DNA from 3 places in the Streptomyces sp. NPDC058295 genome. Region 3 is predicted to be linked to each of the others. Evidence: riboswitches for the same ligand, from Rfam matches in the RefSeq annotation. Region 3 holds a riboswitch; each other region holds the start of a gene.
The links. A riboswitch is a leader RNA that binds a small molecule or an ion and turns the genes downstream of it on or off. The one in region 3 is predicted to bind cyclic di-AMP.
Positions count from the first base shown of each region.

Region 1: it holds a riboswitch for cyclic di-AMP, as region 3 does, so the genes downstream of both, ACFVYS_RS07495 (transglycosylase SLT domain-containing protein) here and ACFVYS_RS40995 (M23 family metallopeptidase) in region 3, are expected to answer to the same signal.
Region 2: it holds a riboswitch for cyclic di-AMP, as region 3 does, so the genes downstream of both, ACFVYS_RS24605 (transglycosylase family protein) here and ACFVYS_RS40995 (M23 family metallopeptidase) in region 3, are expected to answer to the same signal.

Region 1 covers NZ_JBHVYO010000005.1:166,596-176,858, forward strand. The annotation lists gene ACFVYS_RS07485 (GNAT family N-acetyltransferase) at 1-299, opposite strand, end outside; gene ACFVYS_RS07490 (HAD family hydrolase) at 590-1,414, shown strand; gene ACFVYS_RS07495 (transglycosylase SLT domain-containing protein) at 1,560-2,033, opposite strand; cyclic di-AMP (ydaO/yuaA leader) riboswitch at 2,037-2,264, opposite strand; gene ACFVYS_RS07500 (polyprenyl synthetase family protein) at 2,909-3,919, shown strand; gene ACFVYS_RS07505 (outer membrane lipoprotein carrier protein LolA) at 4,146-5,426, shown strand; gene ACFVYS_RS07510 (ABC transporter ATP-binding protein) at 5,549-6,565, shown strand; gene ACFVYS_RS07515 (ABC transporter permease) at 6,552-7,493, shown strand; gene ACFVYS_RS07520 (flavodoxin family protein) at 7,566-8,153, opposite strand; gene ACFVYS_RS07525 (amidase family protein) at 8,274-9,503, opposite strand; gene ACFVYS_RS07530 (hypothetical protein) at 9,523-10,026, opposite strand; gene ACFVYS_RS07535 (tetratricopeptide repeat protein) at 10,242-10,263, shown strand, end outside.
Region 2 covers NZ_JBHVYO010000023.1:96,362-106,624, forward strand. The annotation lists gene ACFVYS_RS24575 (class I SAM-dependent methyltransferase) at 1-219, opposite strand, end outside; gene ACFVYS_RS24580 (NAD(P)/FAD-dependent oxidoreductase) at 506-1,900, opposite strand; gene ACFVYS_RS24585 (exopolyphosphatase) at 2,354-3,295, opposite strand; gene ACFVYS_RS24590 (DUF501 domain-containing protein) at 3,292-3,837, opposite strand; gene ACFVYS_RS24595 (septum formation initiator family protein) at 3,930-4,406, opposite strand; gene eno (phosphopyruvate hydratase) at 4,540-5,826, opposite strand; gene ACFVYS_RS24605 (transglycosylase family protein) at 6,220-6,927, opposite strand; cyclic di-AMP (ydaO/yuaA leader) riboswitch at 6,931-7,117, opposite strand; gene ACFVYS_RS24610 (transglycosylase family protein) at 7,323-8,339, opposite strand; gene ACFVYS_RS24615 (cytochrome P450) at 8,545-9,840, opposite strand; gene ACFVYS_RS24620 (hypothetical protein) at 9,837-10,263, opposite strand, start outside.
Region 3 covers NZ_JBHVYO010000074.1:5,090-15,352, forward strand. The annotation lists gene ACFVYS_RS40980 (MarR family winged helix-turn-helix transcriptional regulator) at 1-459, opposite strand, end outside; gene ACFVYS_RS40985 (dihydrofolate reductase family protein) at 528-1,655, shown strand; tRNA gene ACFVYS_RS40990 (tRNA-Met) at 1,727-1,800, shown strand; cyclic di-AMP (ydaO/yuaA leader) riboswitch at 2,138-2,306, shown strand; gene ACFVYS_RS40995 (M23 family metallopeptidase) at 2,314-3,336, shown strand; gene ACFVYS_RS41000 (aldo/keto reductase) at 3,513-4,457, shown strand; gene ACFVYS_RS41005 (PrsW family intramembrane metalloprotease) at 4,491-6,047, opposite strand; gene trmB (tRNA (guanosine(46)-N7)-methyltransferase TrmB) at 6,140-6,982, opposite strand; gene lhgO (L-2-hydroxyglutarate oxidase) at 7,077-8,294, opposite strand; gene ACFVYS_RS41020 (MFS transporter) at 8,382-9,806, opposite strand.

The sequences.
Region 1 (10,263 bases), on a different contig from region 3:
CACGCCCGCATCAGTTCGTCGGCGTTCAGCCCCAGACCCGGGGCCAGCACCGCGCCCTGCACGTCCGAGACGCCGTACGCGAGGGCCTGGCCCTGTCCGAGCCGGCCCCGCTCGTGGGGCAGGAAGCCGACCGGCTCACGCCCCTCGTAGACCACCGCCACCCGCGAGCGTGGCCGTACCTGGCCCACGGCGTCGGTGAACTCCGGTTCCATGAAGGGGTTTCGCGGCAGCGTCGACTCGGCACGCAGCGCGCGCCACCGCTCCCGCTCCCCCTCGCCGAGGTCCTGCGGCCTCAGCACACGAATACGCCCACTGCTCAACCTGACCCCCCGATCAAGTCCCCCTGGAAACCTGGACGGTACCGGTCCGCCTGGGCATCGCGGTAGGTAGCGTCCCATGTTGTTGCCAACCGGTGCAGAGGCCTTTAACCGTCCGCTACCCGACGATGTGCCAGAAAGCCGTTTCATTGAGTCGGTCGGCAGCCAGGCGTGCGCCAGGCGCACAAGGGGAGTTGGCAGAACCGGACAGGACTTGGACGTCGGCCGGTTCGCGTCGAACCCGGGGGGCCTGGGATCCGTATTCTCTGATCATGGCCGCACCCACCGCATATGCCGCGCGCACCGCGTACTCCCTCATCGCCACCGACCTGGACGGGACGCTGCTCCGCGGCGACGACACCTTCTCCGACCGGTCGCTCGACGCGCTCGCGCGGGTGGCGGCCGCCGGCGCACGCCACCTGGTGGTGACGGGACGGCCCGCGCCCCGGGTGCGCCCGCTGCTCGACCGGCTGCACAGCAGGGGGCTCGCGGTGTGCGGGCAGGGCGCGCAGTTGTACGACGCCGGCGCGGACCGTCTGCTCTGGTCGGTCACCCTGGACCGGGAACTGGCCGAGACCGCGCTCGGCAAGATCGAGGCGGAGGTCGGGCAGTTGTACGCGGCCGTCGACCAGGACGGTGTCGACGGGCTGACGCTCATCGAGCCGGGCTACCGGATGCCGCACCCGACGCTGCCCGCCCTGCGCGTGGGCCGGCGCGACGACCTGTGGTGCGAGCCGATCAGCAAGGTGCTGCTGCGCCATCCGACGCTGTCCGACGACGAGTTGGCGTCGACGGCCCGCTCGGTGGTCGGCTCGCTGGCCACGGTCACCATGTCGGGACCGGGCACGGTCGAACTCCAGCCCTGCGGGATCACCAAGGCGACGGGTCTGGCCCTGGCGGCCGAGCACCTGGGACTGCGGCCCGAGGACACCGTCGCCTTCGGGGACATGCCCAACGACATTCCGATGTTTGACTGGGCGGCCCGGGGCATCGCCATGGCCAACGCGCATCCGGAGCTCAAGGCGGTCGCCGACGAGGTGACGACGTCGAACGAGGACGACGGCGTGGCCGTCGTCCTCGAACGTCTGTTTCCGTAACCGCTACCGGCTACTGGCGGCCGGTTACTGGTCACCGGCTTCCGGCGGCCAGCTACCGGCGACCGGCGACCGGTTGTCGGGCACCGGCGGCCGACACCGGTGGCTGGCACCGGCGGCCGACACCGCTGACCGGTCGGCGGGATGGTCAGTACGCGCCGAACACGTTGTCGATCGAGCCGTAGCGCGCGGCCGCGTAGTTGCAGGCGGCGGTGATGTTCGCGACCGGGTCGTACGAGTCCCACGACGTGCCGTTGACGTGGTAGGCGCGGAAGGTCGGGTCGATGACCTGGAGCAGTCCCTTGGACGGGATGCCCGCGGCCGCGTTGGAGTCCCAGAGGTTGATGGCGTTGGGGTTGCCGGAGGACTCGCGGATGACGTTGCGGTAGATGCCGTTGTACGTCCCCGGGATGCCGTGCTGCCCCATGACCTGGAGGGAGGCGCGGATCCAGCCGTCGAGGTTGTTGGCGTAGCCGAGGCTGGTGGCCGTGGAGACGGCCGGGGTCGCCGCGGAGGCGGTGGTCGCCCCGAGGACGGGGAGAGCGAGCACGGCCGCGCCGGTGGCGGCGACGGCGAGCGTGCGGATGAAACGGTTGCGGCGCGGCTGAGCGGCAGCGGGCATGTCGAATTTCCTCTCCGGCGCCTGCGAGGTGAGCTGTCGGGTTCGGGCGGGAGCTGCCCGGTCGCGTCCTGACGGTCGCGGCTTTACCCCAAGCCGTACGGCCTGTCCGAAACGTCTTGCCTATCCAAGACGTCCGGAAATTCCGTTTCGGCGATTTACCTGGTTCCCCCGCTCCTGCCGAGCGTTATCGATGGGTGTGCGGGCGGCGGCAGGATTCGGCGTTCCGCCCGACAGGCCGGGAACGTATGCGAGAGCACATGTCCGAAACAAGTACCGGATTCACAGATCACCCCTATTGACCTTGGTCTGTGGCCTATGGGGTGCTTGATCCTTTGTGGGTGCAAAGCTTCAACTTGCTTGAGGGGTGCGGAGAATCGGTGAACGGTGAGCTCGAACCGGATCTCCATGGGGAGTGAGCCAACTCACCAGCGTTCACAAGAGCGGCGAATCGGGCATTAGTCCCAACTCATTGTTAAAGCACCGGCAATGGGGGGAGAACGGGAGCGGAGGGGAGTCGCTTCGCCTTGCGTCCGACGCGTCGCGGGGGAAGGGCGAAGGAAACGCGTGATCGTCGTCACGTGGAGAGGGGGCCGGGCGGGCCCGTCGGTCAGACAGGAGCCCCGGTCCGGGACATGAATCCCCGGTTCCCGGAAACTCGCTCCATGTCCGCTCATATGAGCTGATCAAAACCATATCGGGCGTGATCCGATACCGCCTGGCCTGCGGGGGCCTCCCGGGCGAGTCCATTCGAGCCCGCGGGACGTGGGGGCTATCGGTGATCGAAACGTGACCGGATACGCTGACTTGAGTGATGGCAGAGACCTATCGACAAACCGCGTAATCGCCAGTAGACACCAGCAGACAGGAGACCCCTCGTGACCGTCGTCGGGCCGTTCGGGCTGAGCGTGCGGGACCAGGCTCTGGAAGCCGATGTCCAGGCCGGATTGGCGGCTGTCGAGGAAGGCTTGCTCGAGGCCACCAAGAGTGCGGTCCCGTTCATCACGGAGGCCGCCCAGCATCTCGTGCGCGCGGGCGGGAAGCGGTTCCGGCCGCTGCTCGTGGTGCTCGCGTCGCAGTTCGGTGACCCGTACGCGCCGGGTGTGGTGCCCTCGGCCGTCGTGGTGGAGCTGACCCACCTGGCCACGCTGTACCACGACGACGTGATGGACGAGGCGGCCGTGCGCCGCGGGGTGTCCAGCGCGAACAGCCGCTGGGGGAACTCCGTCGCCGTCCTCACGGGTGACTTCCTCTTCGCGCGTGCCTCCCACATCCTGGCCGACCTCGGGCCCGAGGCGGTGCGGGTGCAGGCGGAGGCGTTCGAGCGGCTGGTCACCGGGCAGATCCTGGAGACCGCGGGGCCGACGGACGGGCGGGACCCGGTCGACCACTACCTCGACGTGCTCGGCGGCAAGACCGGCTCGCTGGTGGCGGTGGCCTGCCGTTTCGGGGCGATGATGTCCGGCGCCGACGAGACGGTCGTCGACGTGCTCACGCAGTACGGCGAGCGACTCGGCGTCGCCTTCCAGCTGGCGGACGACGTCCTGGACATCGCCTCCGACTCGCACGAGTCGGGCAAGACGCCGGGGACGGACCTGCGCGAGGGCGTTCCCACGCTGCCCGTGCTGCGCCTGCGGGAGCGGGCGGCGCGGCTGTCGCTGCCCGAGGACATCGCCCTGTGCGAGCTGCTGGACTCCGACCTGACCGACGACGCCCGGCACACCGAGGCGCTGGAGGCGCTCCGGGCCCACCCGGCGCTGGAGCAGGCCCGCCGGGACACCGTGCGGTACGCGAAGGAAGCGCGGTCCGCGTTGGCGCCGCTGCGGGAGTGCGACGCGAAGGCGGCGCTGATGGAACTCTGCGACGCGGTGGTCCACCGGGCGGGCTGACCCCGGGGACCCCTACGGGTCGGATGCCGCCTAGTCACCTTCGTGTCATACCGCAGGCGTATGTGGAGTTGAGCCCTCGGGTTGACGCTTCCCCCTGGCTGATTTGGTCAGATGGGAACCACGGAAAACACCACTCCTCACCGATTCGGGTGAGAATGGCGGCTTGGGGTGGGGACGTTCAGGCGTGAGATGACCAGCCGCCGCCGACGACGGAGGTAAGGCACACATGGCACCGAAGGCATCCGACGACACCACGACCGGCGGGGAGTCGACCGGCGCGGAAGCCGACGACCTGCGCCTCGGACGGCGCAAGGCCGCACGGTACATCGTCCCGGTCACCGTGATCGGTGTGGCGGCGGCGACGATCGGGCTGGTCCCGGCGCTCGCCGACTCCGGCGACCCCGACCTGCCGAAGATCACCGCACAGCAGCTCCTCGACAAGATCGCCGCTTCGGACGTGCAGCAGCTGTCCGGGACGGTGAAGATCAGTACCGACCTCGGGCTGCCCGACCTCGGCGGACTGGAGAGCGGCCTCCTCTCGGGGGCCACCCAGGGCGGCGACGGTTCGTCCGCCGACCCGTCCACCAAGCTCACCGAGCTCGCCGCCGGCACGCACACCCTGCGCGTCGCCGCCGACGGCCCGGACCGGCAGAAGCTCTCGCTGCTGGAGAACGCCGCCGAGTACAGCGTCATCCACAACGGCAAGGACGTGTGGGGGTACGACAGCGCCTCCAACGAGGTCTACCACTCGACCGCCGACGAGAGCTCCGGCGAGGGTGCCGACAAGGGCTCCGGCAAGGCGGAGACCCCGGTCCCCGCCACGCCCAAGGAGCTCACCGAGGACGCCCTGAAGGCGGTCGACGACACGACCTCCGTGACCGTCGACGGCACAGTCCAGGTCGCCGGTCGTGACGCCTACAAGCTGCTGGTCAAGCCGAAGCAGTCCGGTTCCACGGTCGGCGCGATCAGTGTGGCCGTGGACGCGAAGACGGGCCTGCCGCTGAAGTTCACGCTGACCCCGGCGAGCGGCGGCGCCGCCGTCGTGGACGCGGGCTTCACCCAGGTCAGCTTCGCCAAGCCCGCCGCGTCCACCTTCGACTTCACCGCCCCCAAGGGCGCGAAGGTCACCGAGGGCGACAAGGTTGGGGAGAGCGCCCCCGGGCACTCGGGCAAGCCCGACGACCTCGCGAAGGACCTCGAAGGCGTCGAGGGTGTCGAGGGCGCGGAAGGCCTCGACGGGCTCGACGGACTCAACGTTCTCGGCGAGGGCTGGACGTCCGTCGCCGTCTTCGACTCCGGTGGCGAGGGCCTGCCCTCGGGCGCGGAGGCCGGCGGCGACCTCGGCGGCTTCCTCGGCTCGTTCGGCGACAAGGTGACCGGCAAGTTCGGCTCCGGCACCGTCTTCTCCACCCGCCTGATCAACGCCCTGATGACGGACGACGGCAAGGTCTACGTCGGCGCGGTCACCAAGGACGCCCTGGTGAAGGCGGCGAACGCGGCGAAGTAGGCCGAACGGCCCAAGCATGCGCAGCGGTCGAGTGGTGAAGTGGTGAAGTGGCGGCGCGGGTGACGTAGGGCAGCGGCCGGCCTCCGAACACCGGAGGCCGGTCAGGCCGGAGGGGGAAGCCGATGGCGGAGTCAGCGCGGGAGACCGTGCCGGAGTCGGTTCCGGAGCTCGTGCCGGAGCCCGTACGGGTGCCTGTGGACGACGGCGCCGTCATCCACACCCGCGGCCTCACCAAGCGCTATCGCGGCGGACAGCTCGCCGTGGACGGCCTCGACCTGACCGTTCCGGCGGGGAGCGTCTTCGGCTTCCTCGGCCCCAACGGCTCCGGCAAGACCACCACCATCCGCATGCTGATGGGACTCATCGAGCCCACGGCCGGCTCGGCCCGCGTCCTGGGGCTACCCATGCCGCGGGCCGCGCGAGCCGTACTGCCCCACGTCGGGACCCTCATCGAGGGCCCCGCTCTCTACGGCTTCCTCTCCGGCCGCGACAACCTGCTCCGCTACGACGCCGCCGACCCGACCGCCGATCCGCGGACCCGGCGTGCGCGGGTCTCGGCGACGCTGGAGCGGGTGGGCCTGACGGCCGCCGCCGGCAAGAAGGCGAAGGCGTACTCCCTCGGTATGAAGCAGCGTCTGGGCCTTGCCGCCGCCCTGCTCCAGCCCCGTCGGCTGCTCGTCCTCGACGAGCCGACCAACGGCCTGGACCCGCAGGGCATGCGGGAGATCCGCTCGCTGATCCGGGAACTGGCCGCGGAGGGCACGACCGTCTTCCTCTCCTCGCACCTGCTCGACGAGATCGAGCAGGTGTGCACGCACGCGGCGGTGATGGCCCAGGGCCGGCTGCTCGTCCAGGGCCCGGTGGCGGACCTCGCCGCGGGGGCCCGCGGCCGACTGGTCGTGACGACGCCGGACCCGGCGGACGCGGCCCGGGTGCTGAAGGAGCAGGGGGCGGACGATGTCGTCCTCGGCGAGGACCGGGTGAGCGCCGAGGCCCCGCCCCCGGACCGGGATCTCGCCGACCTGAACGCCGCGCTGGTGACGGCGGGCGTCCGCGTCCGCGGCTTCGCCGTCGAGCGGGCCTCCCTGGAGGACGCGTTCGTGGCTCTCACGGGGGAGGGATTCGATGTCGCGGGCTGACACGGTGGACGACCGGAACCGGACGCCGGAACCGGAACGGTCCTTGACGCCGACCTCGGCGTCGGTGCGGACGGCGAACTGGACCTGGACCTTCGGGCTGCTCCGCAGCGAGCTGCTGACCACCTTCCGGCGCTGGCGCACCCTCGCGCTGCTGGGCGTGCTGGCGGCCGTGCCGGTGCTGGTCGGGATCGCCGTGAAGATCGAGACGAGCGACAACTCGTCCGGCGGACCCGGCGGGGGAGGGGGCGGCGGCGAGGGTCCGGCCTTCATCTCGCAGGTGACCAACAACGGGCTGTTCCTGGTCTTCACCGCGCTCGCCGTGACCCTGCCGTTCTTCCTGCCGATGGCGATCGGTGTCATCGCGGGCGACTCGATCGCCGGCGAGGCGAACGCGGGCACGCTCCGCTATCTGCTGGTCGCCCCGGCCGGTCGCACCCGCCTGCTGCTCGCCAAGTACGCGACCGTCATGATCTTCTGCCTGGTGGCCACGCTGGTGGTCGCCGTCTCGGCGCTGACGGTCGGGGCGCTGCTCTTCCCGCTGGGCGACCTGACGACGATCTCCGGTACCCGGATCGGCTTCGGCGACGGGCTGTTGCGGGCGCTGCTGATCGCCCTGGTCGTCGCCGCCTCCCTGACCGGGGTGGCGGCGCTCGGACTGTTCGTCTCCACCCTCACCAGCAGCGGCATCGCGGCGATGGCGACGACGGTGGGCCTGCTGATCACGGTCCAGATCCTCGACCAGATCCCCCAACTGCACGCCTTGCAGCCGTACTTCTTCTCACACCACTGGCTGTCCTTCGCCGACCTGATGCGTGAGCCGGTCTACTGGGACGACCTGGAGAAGAACCTCGGCCTCCAGGCCCTGTACGCGGCCGTCTTCGGCTCGGCGGCCTGGGCACGCTTCACGACCAGGGACATCACGGCGTAGGCGGCACGGCCCAGGCGGCACGCGGCCCAGACATCAGATGTGGGTCTCGGTCGTAGGTCTCAGGCGTAGGTCTCAGCGGGTTTCCCACAGGAAGCGCGCCGCCGGCGTCTCTCCCGCGAAGAACGTCTTCGCGCGGGTCAGCGCCTCCGTGTCCCCGAGGACGTCACCGGGCTTGCTGCCGTTGCCGAGCAGCACTCCGCCGAAGGACATCCCCATGTACGCGGCCGAGTTGTTGAGCGTCCCGACGAGCGGATCGGCGACCACGGGCTGGTCGTCGGCGAGCGCGGTGACACCCCAGAGGGTGCGCCCGGCGAGCGTCGCCTTGAAGTCGAGGCCGGGGGTGCGCAGCCAGCCCGACCAGTGGTCCAGGTAGCGCTTGGTCTGGCCGGAGACCGAGTACCAGTACAGCGGGGACGCGATCACGATGTCCGTCGCGGCGAGTGTGGCGTCGAGCAGCAGCGCCGTGTTGCCCTCGGTGGGGCGGACGTGGTCGCTGTCGTGCCGCTGGTCCTCGAAGTCGGGCAGCGGGTGCCGGGCCAGGCTGATCCACGTCTGCTCGACGTCGGAGGGCAACTGCTCGGCGGCCGCGCGGGCCAGCAACTCGGTGTTGCCGTCCGGACGGCTGCTGCCCAGTACGAACAGGAAACTGCGACGGGTCATGATCCATCCCCCAGGTAGTCGGCGTACGACGATAGTCTGCACCTGCATTATATGTGTGCGCAAGTATCTGCGGGCGTTCGTCGAAGAGGGAGGGCGGAGGTGGAGGGCGGAGGTGGAGGGCTACGGCCAGGTCGGGTAGCACGCCGAGGGGTGGACGGCGTGTTCGGCGTGGACAGCTTGGGCGGCTTGGGCGGCTCGGGCGGTGGCCAGGAGTGCCGTCTCGCCGCCGTGTGCCGCGACCAGCTGCAGCCCCACGGGACAACCGTCCGCGCCGACCCCCGCCGGGACGCTGACCGCCGGATGCCCGCTCAGGTTGAACGCCCAGGTGAGCGCGGTCGAGTACCGGTCGCCCGGCCCCTCGTGACCGTGCGCGGCGTTCGGCGTCGTCGGGGTCAGCAGCAGGTCGACGCGGGAGAAGAGGTCGGCCAGCAGACCGTCGTTGACGTTCCGGACGTGTTCGGCCGCGCGGAGGTCCGCCCCCGGGGTGCGCAACGCGAGCCAGGCCGGCGCGGGGTCCGCCAGCCCCAGCGGTGCGTCGGAGGACAGCGGCAGCCGTACGACACCCGCCTCGGCGAGGCGTCCGGCGGCGGCACGGGCCAGGGCGAGCGGCTCCGGGTCGGGATCGGCGAAGCCGAGGTCGGCGGAGAAGACGGCGACCGGCGGGACACGACCCGGTGAGGGCACGGGGCCCGCCCTCGGAGCCATGACCTGCCAGTACGCCCCGGCGTCCGCCGCGTGGTGTACGAGTACGCCGGGCGCCGCCAGCCCCGCACGGTCCCGGGCGGCCGAGGCCGATCCCTCCCCGGGCGGCGGCCGGCGGTTCGTGGTCTTCAGGCCGATCACGCCGCACCAAGCGGCCGGGATCCGCACCGAGCCCGCGCCGTCGCTGCCGGTCGCCAGAGGGACCAGACCGGCGGCCACCGCCGCCGCGGACCCGGCCGAGGAGCCACCCGGCGTACGGTCGGCGCGCCAGGGATTGACGGTCCGGCCGTGGGCGCCGACGCCCCAGGTCTGCCAGGGGGTGCCGGGTCCCGGTACGGCCGTGGCCCCCACCGGCACGCATCCGGCGGCGACCAGCGGGCCCGCCGCGCGCAGCCCGTGACGCCCCTTCACGCCGATCGGCACCCCGGCCAGCGGCAGCCGCTCGCCCGCGGCGACCCGGGCATCGACCTCACACGCCCACGCCCGCGCCCGCTCCTCCCACACCTCGGCGAAGGCGCACAGCGAACGGTCGACCCGCACGATCCGCGCGAGCGCCTCGCCGGTCACGTCCACGGCAGACAGCCGCCCCGCCCGCACGGCCGCGGCGATCTCCACGGCCGGCGGCCACGGCAGCGGCCCGGACCCCACCCCGTCCTCCCGCGCCTGGTCAGTGCGCCCCGGTGAGCCGGGACAGCGGTTCCGTCTCGCGTGGCGGGGCCCCGCCCAGTTCGCCGAGGCGCCAGTCCGTCACCCACGGGACGCGGTACACGTCGACGACCGACTCGATCACCTTCACCCGCTGGACGAGCGGCCGGGGCAGCCGGCCCGGCGCGTCCGCGACGAGCACCACCGCGTCCAGGTCGAGCCCGCGCGGAGCCTCGCCGCGCCGGAAGACCTCCAGGGTCCGCAGGACGGAGTCCAGCCCGGCCGCGTGGGTGCGGGCGACCAGCAACACGGACGGGGGATCCCCGGCGCCGGGCCACGCGCGTCCGCAGTCGTGGCCACCGTAGACCGCGGCGAGCGTGGAGCCGCCGGCCCCGCCGTGCGTACAGACCCAGGAGAAGCGCCGGGGCGCGGCGGTCGAGGCGTACGGCATCGGTACCGGATCCGGTGCGGCCACCGGCCCGCGGATCCAGATCTCCGGCCCCCGCTGCCCGTCCGTCGTCCCCATGGCCCGTGTTCCTCCCAGTCGTCGCCGTCCCCCGGGGCGCCCCTGATCACGGTGGTCCCGGGGCTGCCCCGGGAGCGGGGCGTGGGTTCCTGGAACGAGGCTGTGACGTCGCGGTGACGCGTGGACCGGGAGCGCTCGGAGAGACTCAACAGTACGTGTCCACGTACACGTGCCTGGACGACCGGATCGTGACGACGCATCCGAGTGAGGAACCGATGTCTCGACTCAGCCGCGAGA
Region 2 (10,263 bases), on a different contig from region 3:
CCCCTCGATCCCCAGGTCGCCGGCCACCCAGGCGCGGGCGAGGCCGAGTTCGCCGGGCTTGAAGAGGAGCCGGCGCAGGGCCCGCCGATTGCGTACCACCAGGGTCGGCGCATCGGGCGGACCCGCCTGCGAACCGTCCCAGGCGCGGACGCGCACCGGAAAGGGGGCTCCCAGCAACTGTTCGACGAGGGCATGGAGCCGCGGCGCGGCGTCAGCCATGATGCACACCTCCGTGACGGGTGATCCCGCGATGTCCTGACACCACGTAAACACGGAAGAGCACGCCGTCCAGTCCCGCGCGCCCGTCATGGCCCGGCAAAATACATGTATGCAGCATGCGCCGCCCGGCGGCGGGCGGGCGCACGCCGAAGGGGCCGTCCGCACCACGGATGGCGGACGGCCCCTTCGGGGGTGTTTCAGTGACCGGCGGCCCGGAGGCCGGAGGTCGGGTGACTCGAGGTCAGGTGACCGGGAGTCAGGTGACCGGAGGTCGGGTGACCGGGGGTCAGGAGGCCTTGGCCTTCTCGTTCTCGGTCTTCTCGGCGGCCGGCTTCGCGGCGACCGGCGCCGGCTTCGCGGCCTCGTAGAACTCCTCGCGCGGGGACTCCAGCGCACCCAGCGCCACGACCTCGCGCTTGAGGAACATGCCGAGCGTCCAGTCGGCGAAGACACGGATCTTACGGTTCCACGTCGGCATCGCCATGCCGTGGTAGCCGCGGTGCATGTACCAGGCGAGACGGCCCTTGACCTTGATCTTCATCTTGCCCATGACGATCATCGCGACGCCCTTGTGGAGGCCGAGGCCCGCCACCGCACCCTTGTTGGAGTGCGAGTACTCCTTCTGCGGGAAGCCCCGCATACCGGAGATCACGTTGTCGCCGAGGACCTTGGCCTGCCGCAGCGCGTGCTGCGCGTTCGGCGGGCACCAGGCGTTCTCGACACCGGCCTTGCGGGCGGCGACGTCCGGGACCTGGGCGTTGTCGCCGGCGGCCCAGATGTAGTCGGTGCCCTGGACCTGGAGGGTCGGGGCCGTGTCGACGTGGCCGCGGGGGCCCAGCGGCAGGCCGTAACGGGCCAGCACCGGGTTGGGCTTGACGCCGGCCGTCCACACGATGGTGCTGGAGTCGACCTCGAGGCCGTTCTTCAGCACCACGTGGCCGTCGACGCAGGAGTCCATGGAGGTGGAGAGGTAGATCTCCACACCGCGGCCCTCGAGGTGCTCCTTGCCGTACTGGCCCAGCTTGGGGCCGACCTCGGGAAGGATCTTGTCGGCGGCGTCGACGAGGATGAAGCGCATGTCCTCGCGGGACACCGTCTTGTAGTACTTGGCCGCGTCCCGGGCCAGGTCCTCGACCTCACCGATGGTCTCCGCACCGGCGAAACCGCCGCCGATGAAGACGAAGGTGAGCGCCTTGCGGCGGATCTCCTCGTCGGTCGTGGAGTCGGCCTTGTCGAGCTGCTCGAGGACGTGGTTGCGCAGGCCGATGGCCTCCTCGACACCCTTCATACCGATGCCCTGTTCGGCGAGGCCGGGGATCGGGAAGGTGCGGGAGACCGCGCCGAGCGCGATCACCAGGTAGTCGAAGGGCAGCTCGTACGCCTCGCCGACCAGCGGCGCGATCGTGGCGACCTTGCGGTCCTGGTCGATGGTGGTGACCCGGCCGGTGAGGACCTCCGCCTTGGGCAGCACGCGTCGCAGCGGGACGACGACGTGGCGCGGGGAGATGTTGCCGGCGGCGGTTTCGGGGAGGAAGGGCTGGTAGGTCATGTACGACCGGGGGTCGACGACCGTGACGGTCGCCTCGCCGTAGCGCATCTTCTTCATGATGCGCCGAGCTGCGTACAGGCCTACGTACCCACCGCCTACTACGAGGATCCTGGGACGCTCCGTGGTGCTCATGCCATCGAGTATCCACCCGCTCGAGGGGGGTCGCTCGTGCGCCCCTTCACAAGCTTCCCGGGGGTGTGTGCTATCCTCCGCGACCCGCGTGATCCACGTCATGGCGCGGAGGGGGAACCAGCGTGTAGGGCATGGCGTTGTCAATGCCGCGTGAGCTGCCTCTCCGGGCTCGGAAGGGCTCCGTGAGGGCCGTCCGGGACCCCTTCCCCCGACCTCCGCGATACGTCCGCGCCCGCCTCTTTTGAACACGTTCACACGGGTGTTGAGCCCCCGGAAGGGTCAACGAAGACACGTCTGTCCTCCGACAGGGCCGAATTCCTTGTGAAGAACTTCACGAACTTTCCCGAGGGGGTGCCTCCGGAACGCGTCCGAGGGGCCACGAAGGGCCCCTCGGGTCTGCTCATTCGCGCATCCTGCCTGCTCAGCAGAGTGCAAGTAGCGGGTCCGCCGGAGTCACGCGATCGACCAGGCGATGCCGTCGAGGATGTCGTGCTCGCTCACGACGACCTCCTGCGCGCCGATCCGCTCCATGATCGCCAGCAGGACGAGCGCACCCGCCGCGATCACGTCCACCCGGCCCGGATGCATCGCCGGATGCGCCGCGCGCTCCTCGTGGGTGGCCCGGAGAAGCTCGTCGCTGATGCTCCTGACCCGGTCGAGACCGATCCGCGCGTGGTGGATCTTCGTGGAGTCGTACTCCTCAAGGCCCAGGGCGATCGCCGCGACCGTCGTCACCGAACCGGCCAGGCCGACCAGGGTGTGCGCCTCGCGCAGCGGGACCGTCCGCTCGGCGAGGTCGAGGGCGGCCTCGATGTCGGCGCGCATCGCGGTGATCTGCCCGGCGGTGGGCGGGTCGGTGACCTTCCCGTCCACGACCAGGTGCCGCTCCGTCATCCGTACGCAGCCCACGTCGACGGAGCGCGCGGCACGCACCCGGTCGTCGCCGACCACGAACTCGGTCGAGCCACCGCCGATGTCCACCACCAGGAACGGCTTGGCCAGGTCGGTGCGCCCCTTCAGTTCCTTCGTGGCGCCGGTGAAGGAGAACTCGGCCTCCTGGTCGCCGGTGATGACCTCGGGCTCGACGCCGAGGATGTCCAGCACCCCGCGCACGAACTCGTCCCGGTTCTCCGCGTCCCGGGAGGCGGAGGTGGCGACGAAGCGCAGCCGCTGCGCGCCGTACTCCTTGATGGCGGCCGCGTACTCCCGGCAGGCCGCGAAGGTCCGCTCCAGCGCCTCGGGGGCGAGCCGTCCGGTGCGGTCGACGCCCTGGCCGAGGCGGACGATCGTCATCCGGCGGTCCAGGTCGACCAGCTCGCCGGTCTCCGGGTCGGCGTCGGCGACGAGGAGGCGGATCGAGTTCGTACCGCAGTCGACGGCGGCGACCCGGGTCACCGGGCGGCCGCCTTCGCGTCGTCCCGCGCGGCCGGCACCACACACGTGCCCTTGCGCCACCACTGCGGGAGCATCTCCAGGGCCTCGTCGCCGAGGGGGTTCACACCCGGGCCGGCCGCCAGGGAGTGCGCGACGAGCACGTGCAGGCACTTCACCCGGTCCGGCATGCCGCCCGCGCTCGGGAAGTTCTTCAGTTCCTCGATCTCGTCCCGGCGCCGGACGTAGTCCTCGTGCGCGGCACGGTAGGAGGCGGCCAGCTCCGGGTCGGCCTGGAGCCGCTCCGTCATCTCCTTCATCACGCCGTTCGCCTCGAGCGTGCCGATGGCCGAGTTGGCCTTCGGGCACGTCAGGTAGTACAGCGTCGGGAAGGGCGTGCCGTCGGGCAGGCGGGGGGCCGTCTCCACGACGTCCGGCTCACCGCACGGGCAGCGGTGCGCGATCGCGCGCAGACCGCGCGGCGGCCGTCCGAGCTGCTGCTTGAAGGCCTCGACGTCCGCGTCGGTGGGCTCGGTGCGCGGGGTGGTCGGCGGGGGCGTTTCCATGCCTGTCTTTCTATCGGTTCCGGCAACCGGTTCTGACCACCGGTCGGTTCACCGGTCTCAGTTCACCGGTCGGTCGTTCACTGGTCGGCTGTTCACTGGTCCGAGGCGTCGGACTTGTCGACGCCGTCCCAGACGTTCGAGTACCAGGGGCGGTCGGCCGACCCGAGGTCGGCGCGGGACTGCCTGGCCGCGTCCGGGTCGATCACGACGAACCCGGTCTCCCCCGGCAGCACGTAGTGCAGCCGCTGCCGGATCTGCTGCTCGGCGTAGGCGTCGTCCTGCCAGCGCGCCTTGAGGTCGCGCAGCTGCTCGACGCGTTCGCTGGCCTGCCGCTTCTCGCGCTCCAGATCGGCGATCTCGGCGCGCTGGGAGACGTACTGGCGCATCGGGTAGGCCAGGGCCACGATCAGCGTGCAGAGCACGAGCGCGAGGAGCGCGGCACGGCCGGTGAGCCGGGAGCGGCGGGCCTGGCGCTTGGTCTGGGAGCGGTAGACCCGGGCCGCGGTCTGCTCGCCGAGCAGCTTGATCCTGGTCGCGGTGGAGAAACGGTCCCGGTCCTTCACGGCCACTGCTTCCCGCCTCCCGTCTCACACGTGCGTACGTCCCCGCACACGGTACGGGACCGGTACGGGGACGTACGTACGACTGGCGGAGCCTTGCCCCGGTTGGGGTCGGCGGCGTCAGCCCTTGATCAGACCTTGCTCAGCCCTTGAAGCGCGGGAAGGCGCTGCGGCCGGCGTAGACCGCGGCGTCGTCGAGGATCTCCTCGATGCGCAGCAGCTGGTTGTACTTGGCGACGCGGTCCGAGCGGGCCGGGGCGCCGGTCTTGATCTGGCCGCAGTTCACCGCGACCGCGAGGTCGGCGATGGTGACGTCCTCGGTCTCGCCGGAGCGGTGGGACATCATGCACTTGAAGCCGTTGCGCTGGGCCATCTCGACGGCGTCCAGGGTCTCGGTCAGCGAACCGATCTGGTTGACCTTGACGAGCAGGGCGTTGGCGGAGCCCTCCTCGATGCCGCGGGCCAGACGCTCCGGGTTGGTGACGAAGAGGTCGTCGCCGACGATCTGGACCTTGTCGCCCAGCTTGTCGGTGATGACCTTCCAGCCGGCCCAGTCGTCCTCGTACAGCGGGTCCTCGATGGAGACGAGCGGGTACGCGGAGACGAGCTCCTCGTAGTACTCGGTCATCTCGGCGGCCGAGCGGGACTTGCCCTCGAACTCGTACTTGCCGTCCTTGTAGAACTCGGACGCGGCGACGTCGAGCGCGAGCGCGATCTGCTCGCCGGGGACGTAACCGGCCTGCTTGATGGCCTCGATGATGAGGTCGAGCGCGGCGCGGTTGGACTCCAGGTTCGGGGCGAAGCCGCCCTCGTCGCCGAGGCCGGTGGACAGGCCCTTGGTCTTCAGCACCTTCTTGAGGGTGTGGTAGACCTCGGCACCCCAGCGCAGGGCCTCGGAGAAGGACTCCGCGCCGATCGGGGCGATCATGAACTCCTGGATGTCCACGTTGGAGTCGGCGTGCGAGCCGCCGTTCAGGATGTTCATCATCGGCACCGGCAGCAGGTGCGCGTTGGGGCCGCCCAGGTAGCGGAACAGCGGCAGGTCGCTGGCCTCGGAGGCGGCGTGCGCGACGGCGAGCGAGACGCCGAGGATGGCGTTGGCGCCGAGCGAGGCCTTGTTGTCGGTGGCGTCCAGGTCGAACATGGCCTGGTCGATCAGGCGCTGCTCGGTGGCGTCGTAGCCGACGAGCTCCGGGCCGATCTGCTCGATGACCGCGAGGACGGCCTTCTCGACACCCTTGCCGAGGTAGCGGTTGGGGTCACCGTCGCGGAGCTCGATGGCCTCGAAGGCACCGGTGGAGGCACCGGACGGAACGGCGGCACGACCCGTGCTGCCGTCGTCGAGGCCGACCTCGACCTCGACCGTGGGGTTGCCTCGGGAGTCCAGGATTTCCCGGGCTACGACGACGTCGATGGACGGCACGAGCATCTCCTTCTTGGGATGTGACGCTGGTTGTGCGGGGCCCAGGGGACTTGATGAGCCCTTGCTGAGCCTTGCGACTAGAGCCTAACCGCCCCGGGACCGTCGGCAGCCGACCGACCGTCCCGTGGACAGACAGACGGTACCTATTGTTTCCGCCCGGAACAAAGGGGGTGGCCGAGAAAAGCCGACAGGAAGTGACGAACGGGCAAAGAGAAACCCCGCTCCGGTGCGTACGGGGGAACACGCACCGGAGCGGGGGGCCCGTGGGGACGGGGGGTGACCCTCACGAGGTCTTCAGTGTGCCGACCTCGGATATGAGGGTGCTGTGGCTTCTCTGGGGGCCAGGTGTCATTTCGGGCGAAGCGTCACTGCGGGCCCGGTGTCACTTCGGGCCGAGCGTCACTTCAGGTGCAGCTGCTGGCCCGGGTAGATCAGGTCGGCCTCGACGACGATGTCCTTGTTCAGCTCGAACAGCTTCGCCCAGCCACCCTTGACCTTGTGCTTCTCGGCGATGGAGCTGAGGGTGTCGCCCTTGACGACCTTGTACTCGCCGTCACCCTTCTTGACCTTCTTGCCGGTGGGGGTGGTGACCGTCTTGGAGGCGGCCGGGCGGTCGGTCGAGCGGGAGGCGCTCTGCTCGTCGGTCGAGCGGCTGCTGGTGCTGCCGCCGTTCGACGAGCTGGAGGAACCGGAGGAGCCGGAGCCCGAGGAGGCGGCGCTCGAGCCGTTGTAGGCGGCGCCGGACAGGCCGGTGCCGCAGACCGGCCAGGCACCCTTGCCCTGACCCGCGAGGACCTTCTCGCCGATGGCTATCTGCTGGGACTTGGAGGCCTGGTCGGCGGTGGAGGCGTAGGCGGTGCCGCCGTACGCGGCCCAGGTGGACGCCGAGAACTGCAGACCGCCGTAGTAGCCGTTGCCGGTGTTGATGGACCAGTTGCCGCCGGCCTCGCACTGGGCGACCGTGTCCCACTCGGAGGCGGTGGCGGCGGAGGCGTTGCCGGCCGCCATCAGCGGGGCGGCGATGGCGACGCCGGTGACGCCGGCGAGCGTGGCGACGCGGGTCGCCTTGGAGGGACGGCGGTGCTTGCCCTTGGCGGAAAACAGCATGGTGGATCCCCTCACCGACGCCTGCGAGGTGAGCTGTCGGGTTCGGGTCGTGTGAGTTGCCCGGCCACTTCCTCGCCCGTCGGAGCGCTGCTCCGTGGGAGGTGTGGCTTCACCCCTAGCCGTTCCGGTCAACCGACCGGCGCGGCACTTACCTTGGGTCCCCCGCTCCTGCCTACGGCGCTTGACGCGACGACTGTTCCCGGTTCGTCGCTGGCAGGATTCGGCGTTGCGACGGCCGGGGCTCGGGTTGCCGAGCGGCCTCGACCGTAGACACGCGATCGACGGAATTTCAAAGACGATCAGGGCTTCTGAGACTCATCCCACACTTTCACCAAACCGGACATTCGGCGCGAAGCGTGACGTGAACTCCCGCTGTTTTTCTTGGGCTTTGCGCCCTATTCCACCCCTGTGTCGAGGGTCTGACCGGCGGCGATGTTGCTCGGGTCGACACCGATGAGGCCCCTGTTCTCGGCATAGAGGGCGCGCCATCCGCCGTCGAGACCAAGGGAGTCGGCGATGGACGCGAGGGAGTCGCCCTCCTGGACGACATAGGTGGCCGCGGCATGCCGGCCGGCGGAGGCGGGGGCGGTGCCGTCCACGCCGGTGCCGGTCGCGCTCTTGGTCGCGGCCTCGTCGGCGGTGGCGCCGCGGTGCTTGCCCGGGCCCAGGGAGCCGGTGTCGACGAGACTCCAAGAACCTTCGTCCTGGACGTATTTGTCCGAGTCGTCCGCACCCGGGGTCGCCGTGGGCGAGCTCGCGCCCGTCGAGCCGTCGCTCCGGCCGCCGGAACCGCCGGACGTGCCGGAGTCGACCGTGGCGGCGGAGGAAGAGGATGAAGGGGAGGAAGCGGACGCCGAGGGCGAACCGGAGGAATCAGCGGACGAGTCGGACGATCCGGCCGAGGAGTCGTCGTCGGCCGTGGAGCCCGAGGATCCGGACAATCCCCTGGACAGGTCGGACAATCCGGAAGACCCAGATGAGTCGGACGAGTCGGACGAGTCGTCCGCCACGCCGGTGTCCACGCTCAGCGCGCCGTTCTCCTGGGTGAGCCCGGAGGTCAGCCCGCAGGTGCCCCAAGCGCCGATCCCCTCGGCCGCGAGCACCTTCTGCGCGACGGCGATCTGCTGGCTGCGGCTGGCCAGGTCGGGGCTGGTCGCGTAGTCGAGGCCGCCGTTCGCCTCCCAGTCCTTCTGGGTGAGACTCAGGCCGCCGTACTCGCCGCCACCCTCGTCGGCACTCCACGAGCCGCCGGTCTCGCACTGCGCCACCTTGTCCCACACCGTGCCGTCCGCCGCACTCGCGCCGGAGGCGGCGAGCAGCGGGATGGCGATGGCGGAGCCCGTCACTCCGGCCGCGACAAGGAGGGCCGGGGCCTGGCGGGGGCGACGGTGACGACCGTTCCCGGAGAGCATGCGAAGGGCCTTTCTCTGGACAGCACTGACCGGCGCGGCGAGTGGAACCGATGCGTCGCGCTGACGAGAGAACGTATCGGCAGACGATCACTTGTCACAAGTTAATGCCGCGCAGATCACGTGAAGATCACAGACTTGAGTGTTGGTCACCTTTACTCCGCCGAACGGTCACACTCCGGCTGACATCCGGTCAGATGTGGATCGCTTATGAGCCGGAATGCACCGGAGTGAACTCGACCGGCAAAGTCCGCAGTCCGCGCATGATGAGCCCGCCGCGCCACCTCAACTCGGCCGGTTCCACGGCCAGTCGGAGATCGGGCAGCCGGGTGAGCAGGGTGGCCAGCGCGGTCTGGCCCTCCAGCCGGGCCAGCGGGGCTCCCAGGCAGTAGTGGATGCCATGGCCGTAGCCGAGGTGCTGGTTGTCACGGCGGGACAGGTCGAGGGTGTCGGGGTCCGCGAAGCGCGCCGGGTCACGGTCGGCCGCCGCCAGCACCACGAGCACGGGGTCGCCCGGCGCGATGTCCTGCCCGCCGATGCTCAGCGGCTCGGTCGCGAACCGCCAGGTGGCGAGCTCCACAGGACCGTCGTAGCGCAGGAGTTCCTCGACGCCCGTCTCGAGGAGGCCGCGGTCGCCGTCGTGCTCGGTGAGCGAGAGCTGGAGGCGTGCGCGCTGCTCGGGGTGGGTGAGGAGGGCGTAGGTGCCGTTGCCGATGAGATTGACGGTGGTCTCGAAGCCCGCGAACAGCAGGATGAAGGCCATGGCGGCGGCCTCGTTCTCGGTGAGGTGCTCGCCGTGGTCCGAGGCGCGGATCAGACCCGAGATGAGGTCCTCGCCGGGAGCCGGATCGGCGGGAAGCTCCGCGCGCTTGCGGTGGATGAGCTCCAGCAGATAACCGCGCATCTTCTTCACCGACCGCGCGACACCGCCCCGCGGGCCCCCGCCGTGCCGGATCATCATCCCCGCCCAGTCGCGGAAGTCGTCCTGGTCCTCACGGGGGACGCCCAGGAGGTCGCAGATCGCGTAGATGGGGAGAGGGAAGGCGAAGTCGTGGATGAGGTCGGCCTTCCCCTCGGCGGCGAACCGGTCGATGAGCTGATCCGTCAGCTCCTGGACCCGGGGCGCGAACTCGGCGACCCGGCGCGGGGTGAAGGCCTTGCTGACGAGCCGTCGCAGCCGGGTGTGGTCCGGCGGGTCGATGTTGAGCAGATGCGTCATCAGCTCGGCCTTGCGCTCACCGGGGATGCCGGTCTTGCCCTTGGCGTGCGCCGGTTCGTCGTGGTGCGCCGGGTTCTTGGAGAGCCGCTGGTCGGCGAGGGCCTGTTTCGCGTCGGCGTACCGGGTGACCAGCCAGGCCTCGACCCCGCTGGGCAGAACGGTGCGGTGCACGGGCGCGTGCTCGCGCAGCCAGGCGTAGGCGGGGTAGGGGTCGGTCGCGAACTCCCAGGTGAAGAGTTCGGGAGTGGTGCGGTCCTGGTGGTCTGTGTCGGGCTGCTCGGTCACTCCCCGACCGTAGCGGTGTCCTCGCCGCGCTCCGCGAGGGCCTTCCGCGCGGCGGGGTGCCCCAGGTCGGCGGCCTTGCGGTACCAGAGGGTGGCTTCGGCGGCGCTGTCCTGCTTCTCGAGGAGCAGCGCGAGCCGGTAGGCGGCGTAGGCGTCGCCGCGGGCGTGACCCTGCTCGTACCCCTTGCGGGCCTCGTCCGAGAACCCCATCTTCTCCACCACAGCGGCCTCGTGTGTGGCGTCCAGCCTGCCGTCGCCGGCGAAGTAGTCCGCGGCGTCGTCCAGGCTCTGCCGCGGCTTGCGGAGGCCGGCCAGCAACTCGGCGGCCCCCTCGTCGCCGTCGGCGGCGGCGCGGGCCAGCAGTACCTCGGCGGTCTCTTCCTCGTGACTCAGCAGGAAGGACACGGCCGCGCTGCGGGCCACG
Region 3 (10,263 bases):
GCCGTCCTTCTCCTGGAAACCGCGTGCGACCTGCGTGAAGATCTCCTCCAGCTGTCCCACCTGCTCGGGGGTGAGCCGGTCGAAGAGGGCCGCGCGGACGGTTTCGGCATGGCCCGGCGCCACGTTCTCCAGCACCGTCATGCCCTCGTCCGTCAGGACCGCGACGCTGCCGCGCTTGTCCTGCTGGCAGTCCTCACGCCGCACCAGCCCGTCCTTCTCCAGCCGGGAGACCGCGTAGGTCAGCCGGCTGCGGGTGATCTTCAGCCGCTCCGCGAGGTCGGTCATCCGCAGCCGCCGCTCGGGGATGTCGGAGAGGTTGGCGAGGATGGAGTAGTACAGGTGGGGCATGCCGGCGTCCTGCTGGAGCTGCCGGTCGATCGCGTCCTCGAGGAGGAGGTAGCCGGCAACGTACGCGCGCCAGGCGCGTTGCTCCTCGGGGGTGAGCCAGCGAGTCGTCATGCCCCCAGTGTAAGTTTGTTTCAAACTTGAACCAAGCCCTGCCCGTCATCCCAGGGAGAGCCGCGCCGATGCCGTACCCGTACGTCCTGCTGTCCGCCGCCGTCTCCCTCGACGGCTATCTGGACGACACCACGCCCGAGCGCCTGCTCCTCTCCAGCCGCGCCGACTTCGACCGCGTCGACGAGGTGCGGGCCTCCGTCGACGCCATCCTCATCGGCGCCGGCACGATCCGCGCCGACAACCCCCGGCTCCTCGTGAACTCCCCCGAGCGCCGCGCCGCCCGGGTGGCCGCCGGACTGCCGCCGTACCCCCTCAAGGTCACCGTCAGCGGCTCCGGCGACCTCGACCCGGCGGCGAACTTCTGGCACACGGGCGGCGAGAAGGTCGTGTACACGACGGAGAAGGGCGCCGAGCGGGTGCGCGCGCTGGGCATCGCCGCGGACGCCGTCCCGCTCGGCCCCGAACTGGACTGGCGCCGCCTCCTCGAACACCTCCACGACGTGCGCGGCGTACGGCGGCTCATGGTCGAGGGCGGCGGAACGATCCACACCCAGCTGCTCCGGCAGGGCCTCGCCGACGAACTCCAGCTCGTCCTCGCCCCGCTCTTCGTGGGCGATCCGGCCGCGCCCCGCCTGTTCGGGCCGGGCGGCTACCAGGGCGGACGCCTGCGTCTGGTGGAGACCCGGCGCATCGAGGACGTCGTCCTGAACCGCTACGAGCCCACCGCCCCCGGTGCCGGACCGCTGCCCGCCGCCGCCGACCGGCACTGGCTGGCCCTCGCCTGCGCACTCGCCGCAGACTGCCCGCCGTCGGAGACCGCCTTCAGCGTCGGCGCGGTGATCGTGGCCGCCGACGGCACGGAACTGGCGCGCGGTCACTCCCGCGAGGCCGGCGACCCGGTCGTGCACGCCGAGGAGGCCGCCCTCGCGAAGCTCGACCCCGCCGACCCCCGGCTGCCCACCGCCACCGTCTACAGCAGCCTCGAACCGTGCGCCCGCCGCTCCTCCCGCCCGGCCCCCTGCGCCCGCCTCATCCTCGACGCGGGGGTGCGCAGGGTGGTCACGGCCTGGCGCGAGCCGGACACCTTCGTCACCGAGGCGGACGGCACCGGTCTGCTGACGGCCCGGGGCGTCGACGTCCTCGTCTTCCCGGAGTACGAGGAGCGGGCGAAGCAGCCGAACCGCCACCTCCTCTGAGGCCACCGAGGCCCCGCGGATCAACCGATGTGCTTTCTGTCCCGCTGATGGCGTACAGTTGTGTTCATCGCCGCGGGGTGGAGCAGCTCGGTAGCTCGCTGGGCTCATAACCCAGAGGTCGCAGGTTCAAATCCTGTCCCCGCTACTGATGAACCGAAGGCCGGAATCCGAAAGGGTTCCGGCCTTCGGCGTTTCCGTCGACGTTTCGCCGACCGCTTAGAGGACCTGCTTCCTCACTCTTGGTGACCGGCCGACCGCCCTGCGCATAACGACTGAGTCACCATCAAAACTCCTGTGACTGATGAAGCGTTTCCGGGGCATGTCGAGGCGCGGTCAACTCGCCCGTTTTTCACCGCTGGTAGCCCAAAAGTCCAGGCCAGAAATGTTGTTGATCAAGAGGAACAGCTTGGAAACCCACCCCCGGGTCTATTAACGTTCGATAACGCAGCGCGGTCGTCCCAGCCGGCACCAGAGTCGGCTCCGTGCGGCACGTGCCGAATCCCGCAAGGGAACCGGGGAACCACCACCATGGGGTGAATCACGCGGAAGCCGTCGTGAACTCGCAGAGTCCACGACCGGTATACGCGCGTAGGAGACCTTCCCGCTCCGAACCCGTCAGCTAACCCGGTAGGCGACGGAAGGAAAGGAGTGCGCCCGCGTGGCGTCCAACCCGCCTGCCCCCGAGGCCCCGTACGCGCCCAGCCAGCGGTCCACCGAGACCTTCGGCTACGGCGACTACCGCACCGACGAGGGACCTTGGGAGGAGTGGAACCCCACCGCGGAGTCCACTCGCCCGGTACGCGGCAAGCACCGCGTCGCCAAGCAGCGCGGCGGCGGATTCGCCCGCAGCTCCACCGTTCTCGGCGTCGGCGTCATAGCCGCCGTCAGCGCGGGTGGCATGGCCAGTGCCAACACCGGCAAGGCCCCGGTCTCCATCTCGATGCCGGACCTGCCCAACGTGGGCTCGCTCATCACCGACGACGAGCCCGCCCCGGAAGCCGCGCCGGCCCTCGCCAGCTTCGGCTCCGAGACCGCCGTGGACACCGAGGAGAGCACCTCCGACGCCGGCGAGGCGCTGCGCAGCCGGATCATGGCGCAGGCCGAGTCGCAGCAGTCCCAGGTCGAGGTCAAGGCCCTCGCCGCGGCCGCCAAGGCCGAGTCCGACGCCGCCGCCAAGGCCGAGAAGGAGGCGGAGGCCAAGGCCGCCGCCGCGAAGAAGAAGGCCGCCGAGGAAGCAGCCGCCAAGGCCGAGGCCGCGCGCCTGGCCGAACTGGCCAAGCAGTACACGCTGCCGACCTCCTCGTACACCATCACCTCGACCTTCGGTCAGGCCGGTTCGCTCTGGTCCTCCGGCTACCACACGGGTCTCGACTTCGCCGCGCCGACGGGCACGCTCATCAAGGCCGTCCACAGCGGCACCATCACCGAGGCCGGCTGGGCCGGTTCCTACGGCTACCGCACCATCCTGACCCTGGACGACGGCACCGAGCTGTGGTTCTGCCACCAGTCGTCGATCAGCGTCAGTGTCGGCCAGAAGGTCGCCACCGGTGATGTGATCGGCCGGGTGGGCGCGACCGGGAACGTGACCGGGGCCCACCTCCACCTCGAGGTCCACCCCGGCGGCAGCGCCGACGGCATCGACCCGGCGGCCTGGCTGCGCGGCAAGGGCCTCAACCCCTGAGCCGTCTCCCTTGAGCCGTTCGTCCTGAGCCGTTCCTCCGGACACGTTGATCCACCCCGCAGCCCTGACGCCCTCCGCGTCGGGGCTGCCGGTGTGTGCCGGTCATGCGTGCTGTTCACACGTTCTTCGCGTCACGCCCGGAATGGGCGGGCCGTCGATGCCCGTTGAGACAGAACATGACTTCTCTTCGCAAGCTCGGCTCCTCCGACCTCGAGGTCTTCCCGCTCTCCCTCGGCGGCAACGTCTTCGGCTGGACCGCCGACGAGACGGCCTCCTTCGCCGTGCTCGACGCCTACGCGGCCGCGGGCGGCAACTTCGTCGACACCGCCGACTCCTACTCGGCGTGGATCGAGGGCAACAGCGGTGGTGAGTCCGAGACCATCATCGGCAGGTGGCTGCAGGCCCGGGGCAACCGCGACGACGTCGTGATCGCCACCAAGGTGAGCCAGCACCCCGAGTTCCCCGGCCTGTCCGCCGACAACATCAAGGCCGCCGCCGACGCCTCGCTCCGCCGTCTGGGCACCGACCACATCGACCTCTACTACACGCACTTCGACAAGCCCGAGGTGCCCGTCGAGGAGATCCTCGGCGCGCTCGACGAACTGGTGCGGGCGGGCAAGGTGCGGCACATCGCCGCCTCCAACATCACGCCCGAGCGCCTCCAGGAGTCCCTGGAGTTCTCCGACCGCGAGGGCCTGGCCCGGTACGTCGCCCTCCAGCCCCACTACAACCTGGTCTCCCGCGACACCTACGAGGGCGGTCTCCAGGGCCTCGCCGCCCGCTTCGGCCTCGCCGCCGTCCCGTACTTCGCCCTCGCCGCCGGCTTCCTCACCGGCAAGTACCGGCCCGGTACGACCGTGGAGAGCGCCCGCGCGGCCGGCGCCGCCAAGCACCTCGACACGGAGCGGGGCCGGAACGTCCTCACCGCCCTGGACGAGATCGCCCAGGCCCACGACACCCGGATCCCCACGGTCGCCCTGGCGTGGCTCGCCGCGCAGCCCACGGTGGCCGCGCCGATCGCCTCCGCGCGGACGGTCGAGCAGCTGCCGGCGCTGCTGGGGGTGGCGCAGCTGGAACTGACGGCACAGGAGATCATCCGGCTGACCCGCGCCTCGGCCTGACCCGACCCGGGCCCCGGCCCTGCCTGCCCCGGCCTACCGGTGCGGGTGGGGAGCGGGATACGGTCCCGCCGGATACCCGGGTCCGGGTCCGTGCGTGGGGCCGTGTCCGGGGCCGGGGACGTGTGCCGCGGGGTACCCGGACCCATAGCCGTACCCGTACCCGTACGACGGTGCCGCCGGACTGCCGTACACCGGAGCCGTGGGATGGCCGAATCCGGCGCCGTGGCCCTGGCCCTGGGCCTGGTCCTGGCCGTGGGCCGGACCCTGGCCGTACCCGTACGCCCCGTAGACCGGCCAGGGCGGCGCGGCCACCCGTACCGGCGGGGCCGTCATCCGGGCGGCGTGGTCCAGCGCGGGCCGGGCGACGTCCGTCCGCCGCCACAGTTCGTTGAGCAACTCCCGCTCGCGTACGAGGAAGTCCGCGCCGGCCCGCCCCCGTCGGCCGCGGTGCCGCAGGAACGCGAGGGACGTCGCGTACGCCTCGTACCGCGCGACCTCCCGCGCGGCCGGCCTGCCGAGGTGCCGGCCGGCGTACTCCCGGGCCAGTCGCCGGGCCCGCATCGAGCCGAGCGCGTAAGGCTCGGCCGGGGTGAGCCAGCCGGCGGCCGCGTAGGCGGGCAGCTCCTCGCGTACGGTGCGCAGCTCGCGTTGCCGCGTCCACACCACCAGCCAGGTCAGCAGCCCGAACGCGGGAACCATGATCGCCGCGTACACCGCGAAGAACCCGAACTCGCCGAACGACGAGGAGCCGTTCCACAGGGCGTGCATGCCCATCGCGAGGAGCAGCCCGCCCAGCGGGACCAGCACCCGCCGCAGGTGCTGGCGGTCCCCGGAGAGCGCGGCGACGCCGAAGCCGATGCCGGTCAGGACGGTGAACAGGGGGTGCGCGAACGGCGACATGACGACGCGGACGAAGAAGGTCGCGGCGGTGACCGAGGCGATGCCGGTGTCGCCCGTGAGCTGGTCGGTGCCGAAGGCGGTGCCGAGGTAGAGGATGTTCTCGGTGAAGGCGAAGCCGGTGGCGGTGACCCCGGCTATGACCACGCCGTCGACGATCCCGGTGAAGTCCCGCCTGCGGAAGAGGAACAGCAGCAGGACGGCGGCGGCCTTCGCGGACTCCTCGACGATCGGCGCTATGACGGTCGCCCCGAGGGTGTCCGCGCTGGACGGGTCGGCGGTCGCGGTGGCTATCCATCTGGTCGCGAAACTGTTGGCGATGATGGCTATCAGCGCTGCCGCGCACGCGCCCCAGGCGAAGGCGAAGACCAGGTTCCGCCAGGGTCCCGGCTCCACCCGGTCCAGCCATCGGAAGGCGGCGACCAGCAGCGGCACGGGCAGCACGGCGAGCCCGAGCCCGACCAGGAACCCTTCCGTACCGGTCTGTTCGCGCACCAGCGCGAGGATGACCAGGCCCGACAGCGTGAGCAGGGTGATCAGCGCCCCGTACCGCACCCTCCCCCAAGTTCTCGGCCGCGCTCGGCCCCGGCGGGACCCCCACCGCTGCCACCAGTGAGCGTGCCGGAGCACACCGTCCTCGGGTGCGCCGCCGGGATGCGGCGGACAGGGCGGAAACGGAGGACTGATGGCCACGGCATCGACCCTAACGAGGGAGAGGACTGTGGTGGAGGGGGAGGCCGGTCGGCGATCCTTTGGTCGATCTTGTTGATCGGCCCCTTGGGGGGTCAGCGATTCCCGGGCCGGACGCGATGCTGTACGCGACGGAAGAGCAGATCGTTCACGACGTGACCCTTGTCCAGTCCCTGTCCCTCGAAACGGGTCAGCGGCCGGAACTCGGGCCGGGGCGCGAACCCGCCGTCGGCCCGGGTGTTCTCGAAGTGGGGGTGCGCGGTGAGTACCTCGAGCATCTGCTCGGCGTACGGCTCCCAGTCCGTGGCGCAGTGCACGGTCGCGCCCGGCTTCAGCCGCGTCGCGGCCAGGTCGAGGAACTCGGGCTGGATCAGGCGCCGCTTGTGGTGGCGCTTCTTCGGCCAGGGGTCGGGGAAGTAGACGCGCAGTCCGTCGAGCGAGTCCGCCGGCAGCATCTCGCGCAGCAGGATGATCGCGTCCCCGTTGGCCACCCGGACGTTGGTCAGCCCGGTGCGGTCCGCGAGGTTGAGCAGATTCCCCTGGCCGGGGGTGTGCACGTCCACCGCGAGGATGCCGGTGTCCGGGTCGGCGGCCGCCATCTGCGCGGTCGCCTCACCCATGCCGAAGCCGATCTCCAGCACGACGGGACGGTCGTCGCCGAACAGCTCGGCGAGGTCGACGGCGTGCCCGTCGATGTCGAGCCCCCACTGGGCCCACAGCCGCTGCAACGCGTCCGCCTGCCCGGCCGTCACCCGGCTGCGCCGGGGCTGGAAGCTCCGGATCCGCCGCTCGAAGTGCGACCCGGCGGGATCGGCCTTGGGCCCGTCGGGGAACCTGGGTTCTCCCTTGGCCCGGGTGTGCCGAACGGACTCGCCCGGGTGGTGCTCGCCACCGGGAAAGGGCTGGGGGGCTTCGGGGGTGCTCACGGAATCAGACACAGTGGTGTCGATTTTACGGGTCGGCTCCCGGTGCCTGCCGCGCCCGCGAGCCCGGCACCCGACCGCCGCCTCTGCGGGCGCGGTACCCCGCCGCTCACGCGTCGGTCAGCGCTCCCAGGGCCCGGCGGGCCACTTCACGGCCGATCGGCAGTGCGGCGGTGGCCGCCGGCGAGGGAGCGTTCAGCACATGGACCGTCCGCGGCCCCTCCCGTATCAGGAAGTCGTCCACCAGAGTGCCGTCCCGCAGCACCGCCTGTGCCCGCACCCCGGCCGCCGCCCGCACCAGGTCCCCCTCCTCCACCGCCGGCAGCAGCCGGCGCACCGCGTCCACGAACGCACCCTTCGACACCGACCGCCGCAGCTCCCCGACCCCGTACCGCCAGTGCTGCCGGCCCATTCGCCACACCCCGGGCCAGGCCGCCGTCGCCATCGCCTCGCGGGGCCGTACGACGCCCCAGCCGTACCCCTCCCGGGCCAGCGCCGGCACGGCGTTGGGGCCGACGTGCACGCTCCCGTCGATCCCCCTGGTCAGATGGACGCCGAGGAACGGGAACGCCGGATCGGGCACCGGGTACACCAGCCCGCGCACCAGCTCCGGTCGCGCCAGCTCGTAGTACTCGCCCCGGAACGGCACGATCCGCACCTCCGGTTCGTCCCCCGTCAGCCGGGCGACCTCGTCGGAGTACAGCCCGGCGCAGTTCACCAGCACCCGCCCCCGTACGACGTCCCCGCGCGCGGTGAGCACCGCCGCCCCGCGCTCCGGCCGCCGGTCGATCCGCACGGCCCGCGCGCCGTACCGGATCTCCGCCCCGGAGGCCCGGCCCAGCTGCCGTGCGACGGCCGTGTAGTCGCAGATCCCCGTCGTCCGTACGCGTATGGCGGCGAGTCCCCGGACCTCGGGCTCGTACTCCGCGATCTGGGCGGCGCCCAGTTCCCGGACCGGAATCCCGTTCTCCCGGCCGCGCTGCACCAGGGCGTGCAGCCGGGGCAGCTCGGCCCGGTCCGTGGCGACGATCAGTTTGCCGGTGACGGAGTGCGCGATGCCGTACTCCGCGCAGAACTTCGTCAGCTCCGCCGCGCCGCGCACCGCGTACCGCGCCTTCAGCGACCCCGGCCGGTAGTAGATCCCGCTGTGGATGACCCCGCTGTTGCGCCCCGTCTGGTGCCGGGCGACCCCGGGCTCCTTCTCCAGCACCGTCACCCGCGTACCCGGCGCGGCACGCGTGACCGCGTACGCCGTGGACAGCCCGACGATGCCCCCGCCGACCACGAGCACATCACAGTCGTAAGCGATCTTCGACACGCACACCACCTCCCGGCTTCGATAGTGCACTGCGCCACTGACAGTGCCTTCAAACCCGGGTCGGGCGTCGTGCGGGTCCCGCCGCCCCGCGCCGTCCTACGCCGGAGTCATCAGCAGGGGACGGGCCCGCTCGCGCAGTTCCACCACCCGGGGTTCGTCGCCGTAGGGCTCCAGCCGATGCAGAAGATCCTTGACGTACTCGGTGGTGCGGGCGGAGGAGATACGCCCGGCCACCTCCACGGCCCGCACCCCCTGTGCGCAGGCGGCGTCGAGGTTCCCCGACTCCAGTTCGGCGACCGCCGAGACGACGAGCCGCAGTCCGTGCGACCGGACGAACTCCTCCGTCGGCTGCGACAGCGCCTGCTCGGTGAACCTCCGCACCTGACGCGGAGCCTTCAGGTCGCGGTAGCACTCGGCGGCGTCGGCGGCGAACCGGTCGTAGGAGTAGAAGCCCAGCCAGGACGGGTCATGATCGCCGTCACGGGACCGCTCGAGCCAGCCCTCGGCGGCCTTCAGCGCCGCGCCGGCGGCATGCGCGTCCCCGGCGCGGGCGTGCGCGCGTGCCTCGACGAGCCGGAAGAAACTCATCGTGCGGGCCGTGGCCAGCCCCCGGTTGCGCTCCAGGGCCGCCTGCGCGAGATCGACACCCTCGTCGCCGAAGCCGCGATAGGTGGCCTGGAGGGACATGGAGGCCAGCACATACCCCCCGAGGGGTACGTCGGCCGCCGCGCGGGCGAGCCGCAGCGCCTGGATGTAGTAGCGCTGCGCGGCCTCCTGCTGACCGGTGTCGAAGGCCATCCACCCCGCGAGCCGGGTCAGTTCGGCGCTCGCTCCGAACAGGGCCCGGCCGACCTCGTCGGAGTAAGCGCCGAGCAGCAGCGGAGCCGCCTCCACCCGCAGGCACTCCGGCACCATGGACGAACGCCAGTCGCCGCCTCCGTACTTGGAGTCCCAGCGTCTGGCGTCCTCGGCGGCCTCGCGGAGCTTCTGCACATCACTGTGGCCGACTTTGAGCGGTGCGCCGGACTCCTCCACGAGGTGTGCGTCGCGCGCCACCGAACTGTCGGCCGGGGTTATCAGCCACCGTGAGGCGGGCGTCGCGTACGCGCTTACTGCGAACGATCCGGCCAGCGACTGCCAGATGCCCCCGGAACCGGCCCGGCGGCCGGCGAGGTCGAGGCGGTAGAGCTCCGTGGCGGAGCGCACGGCCTGGTTGACGTCCCTGGGGAAGGCGAGGCCCACTTCGGGCGCGGGATCCGCGTCCGCCAGGCCGATCTCGTGGAGCGGCACCGGACGGCCGAGCTTCTGACCGATGGCGGCCGCGATGAGGTGGGGCGCGGCGCCCTGCGGCACCATGCCCTTCGACACCCAGCGCGCCACGGACGTCTTGTCGTAGCGAAGAGTCAACCCGCGTTGAGCGCCAAGATCGTTGACGCGTCGCGCGAGTCCTGCGTTGCTGATTCCCGCGAGGGCGAGAACGGCGCCGAGTTTTTCGTTCGGCCCGCGTTGCTCCCTGGACATTGCGCCACCCCTCGACACAGACGGCTGCCGCGCTGGCATAACCATGCGGCATTCGTAAACCCAGCGTAGTTCGCCGCATCCCAAGCGTTAAGGGGCATTCTTCCGGTTGGCGGGATTGTGGTCCGTACGAATGCCGGGACGCCGGTACGGACCGTCGCGGCGTGCCCCCGCTGTGTGGCCGTGCGCCCGGCCGTGCGCTCTTCTCCGGCCACCGGGGGAGCGGTTCCATGGGCCGTGCGTGGGTCGGCCCGCTGTACTGGATCCAGTGGGCTGGGGGACACCGCCGCCTTCATCCCCGCGGGCGGCGGAACGGTCCGGGAGGCGGCGTCCGTCTCCCGGGCCGGCGCGAGCCTTACAGGGCACGCGTGTGTGTACGGAGCGTGCGCGAAGCCTGCGCGGGACGTTCTCGACGCGCGGCGCACAACGGGGATTTGGCCGAAAACCGCCCCTGTGTTCC